Lujinxingia vulgaris: one gene and its partner. The protein of the gene in region 1 binds, or shares a complex with, the protein of each later gene. Links are inferred from orthologs where the notes say so. Each region holds a gene or a part of one and is shown on either strand. Other genes may lie near its edges.

What was found.
Region 2: the proteins of dnaG (region 1) and dnaB are in contact, whole or in part, in a crystal structure (PDB 2R6A), measured with the Geobacillus stearothermophilus proteins. The link is inferred for Lujinxingia vulgaris from one-to-one orthologs. Residues at the interface, in WP_049624496.1 of Geobacillus stearothermophilus: Lys456, Leu457, Leu458, Pro459, Ala460, Asn463, Ala464, Leu467, Leu535, Leu536, Ile537, Ala538, Gln544, Glu545, Asp548, Tyr549, His552; in WP_033016901.1 of Geobacillus stearothermophilus: Ser13, Glu15, Ala16, Gln18, Glu91, Leu92, Asp94, Ala95, Val96, Pro97, Thr98, Ala99, Ala100, Asn101, Tyr104, Tyr105, Ile108.

The regions. Positions count from the first base shown.
Region 1 is NZ_VOSM01000015.1:25,958-29,208, reverse strand. Bases 133-3,068 are described here. They hold dnaG (DNA primase), read right to left. Parts: upstream 2,548-3,068; coding sequence 718-2,547; downstream 133-717. Other genes in these bases: FRC98_RS19150 (hypothetical protein), read right to left, coding at 2,798-3,068; rpoD (RNA polymerase sigma factor RpoD), read right to left, coding at 133-504. Also shown: more of rpoD, read right to left, coding at 1-132; more of FRC98_RS19150, read right to left, coding at 3,069-3,251. UniProt on the Escherichia coli protein: RNA polymerase that catalyzes the synthesis of short RNA molecules used as primers for DNA polymerase during DNA replication.
Region 2 is NZ_VOSM01000007.1:185,456-188,769, forward strand. What follows is about bases 210-3,208. They hold dnaB (replicative DNA helicase), read right to left. Parts: upstream 2,395-3,208; coding sequence 1,024-2,394; downstream 210-1,023. Other genes in these bases: FRC98_RS14730 (N-acetylmuramoyl-L-alanine amidase), read left to right, coding at 210-863; FRC98_RS14740 (DUF4388 domain-containing protein), read right to left, coding at 2,391-3,208. Also shown: more of FRC98_RS14730, read left to right, coding at 1-209; more of FRC98_RS14740, read right to left, coding at 3,209-3,314. UniProt on the Escherichia coli protein: The main replicative DNA helicase, it participates in initiation and elongation during chromosome replication. Travels ahead of the DNA replisome, separating dsDNA into templates for DNA synthesis.

The DNA of each region.
Region 1 (3,251 bases):
CGCCTGCAGCACGCTGGTCAGCTTGACCTTGCCGGCCTGCACGCGGTTGCCCAGCAGGATCATCTCGCGCACACCCACCGAGGTGCTCAGCACCACGGTGAGGATGGTCTTCTCGCCCTCCTCAATGCGCTTGGCGATCTCAACTTCGCCCTCACGCGTGAGAAGCGGCACCTGACCCATCTTGCGCAGGTACATGCGCACCGGGTCGGTCCCCTTGACGAACTCATCGCTGCCCTTGGTGGCCTTGGCCTTCTGCGCCTTGGTGTGCGGCACGTCGCTCTCGACCTCAACCGGCGGCTTGTATTGCGCCGGTTTGTCGACCATTTGAATCCCCAGCTCCACGAAGAGCATCATCATATCGTCGAGCTGCTCGCTGGAGAGGGTGCCGGCGGGCAGGGCGTTGTTGACCTCATCGTAGGTCAAAAACCCCTTTTCTTTCCCCATGTCGATGAGCTTTCGAACTTCCAGACTGGTCGCTCGAGGGTTCGATTGGGCTGTGAACATCAAACTTCTCCTTGGTACGTGCCACTTCGACCGACGGATCGGGTCGGCGCTGTCGTCGCGTTTACTCCCCCACCCAACGTCTTAGATGGTCGAGGAGGCCGGGGCAAGAAACTGCGCTTGAGGATGGTTATTCCGGGCGAACTCAAAGGATTTCGCTAAGTTATCAACGCCTTATCCTGATTTGAGGGTGGTTAAGGTGGCCACTGAAGTGCTTCAACCGGAGGCCGAGCTCGGCGAGCTCGCGTCCAGGTCGAGGGCTTTTCGAAACTGGCGAACCTGCTCGAGCTGCTCGTTAATCTGCACAAAGCGCTCCCGCTCACTGCGAAAGTCGACATTGTTGAGCTCCCGTTGCAGATGCTCGTCCATGCGCACCGCCCACGCCTTCTTGAGCGTCCGCACGCAGTCACGGTACCAACGCAGCGCCTCTTCCGGTCCGTACAGGCGTTGACTTTCGACCTCGGCCAGTGCCGCGATCACTGTCTCACGCATCCCGCCCGGCGGGGTGGCCTCTAAGAGCAGCGGCCGGTTGATACCATCATGTGCTTGGTAGTGGTTTTGGACCACGCGCAGAAAGTCGGCAAGTTCTTGACTGGAAAGGAGTTTGTCAAGCTCTTCGCGAAAAAAGTCCGAGAGCCACTTCGGCTGATCGAGCAATACCGCCAGCACACCGTACTCCGCGCTGGGAAGACGCGTGCCCTGGCCGGCCTTGAGCACTGCCTGGCGGGCCTGGTCGCGCCGCTCCGGCGGACGTTTGAGATAATCTTTTAAAAGCGCCGGCTCGATCGCCAGACGCCGGGCGACCTCCCGGGCGTAATGCTCCCAGGCGGCCGGCTCTTTGACCTGCGTGAGGATGGCGCCAACCGCTTCGAGCGCGCCCAGGCGAGCCTCAATGGTGGCGCCTTCCACCGGCTTGATCGCCCGGTCGAGCGCCCAGGCCACAAGAGGCTGGGCAGCCTCCATGCGCGCGCGCAGCGCGTCTGCGCCCTCGCGTCGCACGAAGGTGTCGGGGTCGTCGGCCTCGTCGAATCGCACGACCAACGCCTCCAACCCCGCGCTCTCCAACGCGCCCATGCATCGCAATGTCGCCTCCTCGCCAGCAGAATCGCCGTCAAACGCAATGATCACCCGGCGCGCAAAACGCCGCAGCAGGCGCGCTTGAACCTCGGTCAGCGCGGTGCCCATCGGGGCGACCGTCACCCCGATGCCCGCGCCGTGAAGCGCGATCACGTCGAAGTTGCCCTCGACCACAAGCGCCTGCTCCTCTTTGCCCATGGCCGCTTTGGCCACATCAAGCCCGTAGAGCTGCTCCCCCTTGGTGTAAAAGGGCGTCTCCGGGGAGTTGATGTATTTAGCGCCGCCGCCATCCGAAGCAAGGGCTCGCCCCCCGAAAGCCAGGGTGTTGCCCCAGACATCGACCACCGGGAAGACCACGCGATGGCGAAAACGGTCGTAATGACCGCCGCGATCGTTGGCGATCGCAAGCCCGGCGCGCTCAAGCCAGGCCGGCTTAAAGCCCTTTTTGCCCAGGGCCTCGATTGTGTTCTCCCAGCCATCGGGCGCATAGCCCAGCCCGAAGGTGCGCGCGGTCTCTTCATCGATGCCGCGCTCGGCCAGGTAGCGCCGGGCGACCTCACCGCGCGCTCCCCAGAGCTGCTCCTGATAGAAGTCGCGGGCGGCTTCCATGATCGAGAGGTAGATCTTCTTGCCCTCGCGACGCTTACGCGCCGCCTCGGCCTGCTGCGGGCTCTCCTCCGGGATCTCAATGCCGGCGCGCTCGGCCAACGTACGCACCGTCTCCGGGAAGTTCCACCCCTCGATCGACATCAAGAACTGAATGACGTTGCCGCCCTCGCTGCACCCGAAGCATTTGTAGATGCCCATCCCCGGGTGCACAAAGAAGCTCGGCGAGTTCTCGTCGTGGAAAGGGCAGAGGCCCTTGTAGTTGTTGCCGGCGCGCTTGAGCGAGACGTACTGCTGGACGGTCTGCAAGATGTCCGTGCGAGCGAGCACGTCTTCAATCACGGACTGCGGTATCAATCCCATGAAGTCTCATCGTGCGTGGAGAGGGAGCGGTGGAGGCGCCTTAAGACGGCGTCCTCCAGCCAACGAGAATGGCGGCTGCGGGCAAATCGACGGCGCGTTGAAAAAGCCATCCTCGGGAGTGACCGCTGAGTCAGCGGAAGCACCAACGCCGGTCGACCAGTGTAACAGCCGGCCATCCTCTGTCAAATTTTGTGGAGTATTATCGCTCCACCCCCGCACGCCCGCCACGCGCGGGGGAAAGACGTCGCCCTCACTGCGTCACGCAGTAGGCCCCCGGAGAGAGGGAGGCGATATCGTCGCGGCAACGCTCGCCATCGCCGCAATCATCGCAGGGGCAGTTGAGGCAGTCGCGGGCCGGGCGCACACCCCGACATTCGGCGCCGGTAATGCCCAGCGCGCAGACCTCGCTGGCCTCACAGACCTCCCCGCAGGGCTGCCCGCCCAGGGGCCGTGGCCCGCAGTAGAGCGGGTCGACCTGCTGCAACCCCGGAAGGCAGGAGAGACCTTCGCCCTGGGAGCATTCGATCCAGCCAAAGCCGCACCCGCCGCTTCCGCACGCGCCCTCTTTGCAGTGGCCCAGCCCGCAGCTTGTGCCGCAGCTGCCGCAATGACGAGCGTCGGCCTCAAGGTCCACGCACTCCCCGTCGCAGAGGGTGTAGCCGGGCCGGCAGGAGCACTGGCCCAGGTCGCAGAACGCGCCGGCC
Region 2 (3,314 bases), on another replicon or contig:
GGGGCGTGCGCGCGTTTGTGACGCATATTGACGACGTGTATGCCCAGAGCGCGTTCGGATCGGCGCCGACGGTCAACCGCACCGGCACCACGCTTCGCGATCACGCCGGGCTGGATATCTTTGCGAGCGACGCCTGGTTCTTTGAAGGGCCCGAAGGGCCCGATGTGGAGGGCTGGACGGCTGAGGGCACTGACGCCTTTGATGATTTCCGCCTCAACACCTCCCACGGTCTGCTTGCGCTTCATCTGGTCGGCGAGGGCGCCACGGTGTCTTCGCCGCAATGGACGTCGATCGACGCGGACGCGTTCCCGGAGCTGGTGCTGCGGGCGCGCTCGCATGATGGCGAGCACATCAAAGCGGTGTACTGGGCGCGCGATGGCGAGGAGTTCAGCGAGGAGCGCAGCGTGCGCTTTGAGGCTGCCGGTGACAGCGAGTACCACGACCTGATCGTGAATCTGAGCGAGCACCCGCAGTGGTCGGGTCAGGTCAAGGCGTTGCGCATCGCGCCGCTGGCCCAGGGCGCGCCGAGCGAAGAGGAGAGCGGCTGGTACGACATGGATCACATCTATTTTCAGAATCGCGCCGAGGGCACGACGACGACTGAGTTTGGTCCGGTGATCGACCAGGCGGCGGTGGCGCTTCTGGCGGATGACGAGGAGCAGCCCGGTGTGGGCGGGCCCGATCGCGACAGCGATCAGGGCGGCCGCACCCCGGGGCTTGGTGCCAATGATGGGGAGCAGCCGGGCGTGCGCACCGCCTCGGGTTGCGCGACCACCGGGCAGCAGGGCGGTGGAGCGCCGGCAGCGGCGCTCGTGATGCTGCTGGGGTGGATGCTCACCAGGCGCCGCCGTCGTGCGGCCTGAGTGAGTGAGGCGACCTCCCCGCCATACTGCCAGTTTTTGGGCGTGCTAAGCCCCTGAAAACGTTGCGGAAATAAAAACCGCCCCCTCGCGAAGCGAGGGGGCGGTTTTTGGTTGCTCAGCCCGAAGTGCGACGCCTGAGTGGCGCGCGATGCGTCGGGAATTATTCGGCCACGGCCATCGAGGCGACCCGCGCGGCGTCTTCCGGCGCCAGGTTCTCGAAGCGGGTATAAGGCCCGAAGAAGCGCATATGCACCGTGCCGATCGAGCCGTTACGGTGCTTGCCGATGATGAACTCCGCCAGCCCCTTGGCTTCGCTCTCCGGGTGGTAGACCTCATCGCGGTAGATAAACCCGATGAGGTCGGCGTCCTGCTCGATGGCCCCGGATTCACGAAGGTCGCTCATCATGGGACGCTTGTCGGCGCGCTGCTCGACGCCACGGTTGAGCTGGGCGAGCGCGATGATGGGGACGTTGAGTTCCTTGGCCACGCCTTTGAGGCCGCGCGAGATCTCACTGATCTCCTGCTCACGCGAGGCCGACTTGCTGCGCTGCGATCCCGTCATCAGCTGGAGGTAGTCGACGAAGATCATGCCGATGTCGTGCTCGGCTTTCAGGCGGCGACACTTGGAGCGGAACTCCATGATGGAGAGGCCCGGGGTGTCATCGAGAAAGATCTTGGACTCGGAGAGGGTGCCGGCGGCTTTGATCAGGCGCGCCCACTCCTGCTCGGTCATCGAGCCGCGGCGCAGGTTGGACTGGTTGATGCGCGCCTCGCTGCAGAGCATACGAATGGCGAGCTGCTCGTTGCTCATCTCCAGGCTGAAGAAGACCGCGGGGACCTTGCGCATGATCGCGGCATGCGCGGTCATGTTCAGCGTAAAGCTGGTCTTACCCATGGCCGGGCGGGCGGCGACGATGATGAGGTCGGAGGGCTGCCAGCCGGCGGTGATCTCATCGAGGTCGATAAAGCCGCTGGGCACGCCGGTGATCGTCTCGCTCTTCTGGTAGAGCTTCTCGATCTGGTCAAACGCGCTTTTGACGACCTCGCGCATCGAGGTGTAGCCGCGTTTCTGGCCGCTCTGGGTAATGGAGAAGAGGCGCTGCTCGGCCTCATCCATAAAGCTCTCGACGTCATTGACGTCATTATAACACTCGCCGACGAGCTCATCGGCGGTGGCGATGAACTGGCGCAGGGCCGACTTACGCCGCACGATCGCCGAGTACTGGCCGACGTTGGCCGCCGAAGGGACTTCGCCGGAGAGGCGCGTGAGGTAGGTGGCGCCGCCGGCGGCCTCCAGGTTGTCTTCTGCGCTTAAGAAGTCGGCCAGGGTGAGCACGTCGACCGGCTCAGAGCGGCCGTGCAGCGCGCTCATCGCTCGGAAGATGTGTCGGTGGGCCTCCCGGTAGAAGTCCTCCGGCTTTAGGGTGCCGGAGAGCTCGTCGAGGACGCGATTGTCGAGAAGAATCGCACCGAGCACGCTGCGCTCGGCGTCCTCGTTATGGGGAGGCACCCTTAAGGGCGCCTGGCTCATCCTTCAGTGCTCACGTAGTCGTTGCGGATCAGGTGCAGAAGCCCCTGCATCGTCTCCAGATCACCGTGGCTGCTCTTGTTGAGCACCATGGAGACCGAGCCGTTGTTGAGCACCAGCTGGAAGGTGTCGAGCTGCTCGGGGCTGAGCTGGCTCAGCGGGGCGATCAGGGGGGTGGGGATGGTCAGTCGCGCGTGAATCTGGGGGACATCCGGGCCGAGGTTCTGGATCTCGTCGAGGATGCGCATGCCCTCCATCATCAGGGACTCGATCGATTCGTCGATCTCGTTCTCGAAGCTCTCGTCGGTGGGTTGCTCCAGCGAGAAAGTGCCCTCGCGCCAGGCGATCAGGCGGTAGAAGGCTTTGTAGGGATCGAGCTCGTGGTCGTCGTTGATGGTCGCGAAGTAGACGCGGCCCTGACGCAGGTAGATCTTGCCGATGTCGTCGCCCATGATCACCAGCACGCCGGATTTGCGGCTGGTGCTGAAGAGCTGGAGGAGATCGGGGAGGGGGACCTCTTCGATCAACCCGGAGATCGAGCCGGTGAGCGTGCCGCCCATGGTGCGGTTGACCGCGGGGGAGGCCATGGTGCGGTTGGGCTGGACCGGGGGGGAGGTCGGGGAGTGATGGTCATCGCCGGCCATCGGGCTGCCGATCTCGGGGCCGGTGTCGTCGGCGCCGCTGTCGCGGTGGACCAGCTTGATGATGTTGGTGCCGATGAGGATGCGGTCGCCCTCTTTGATGCGGGACTTCGAGATCTTCTCACCGTTGACGAAGGTGCCGTTGGTGCTGCCGAAGTCCTCGATCATCAGCTCGCCACCATAGCTGGTGATGCGGGCGTGACGACGCGAGACCATGTCCTCGACCAGGACCATGTCGAGCTCACTGCCGCGGCCGATCTCGATCTCGGAGTCCAGCTCGAG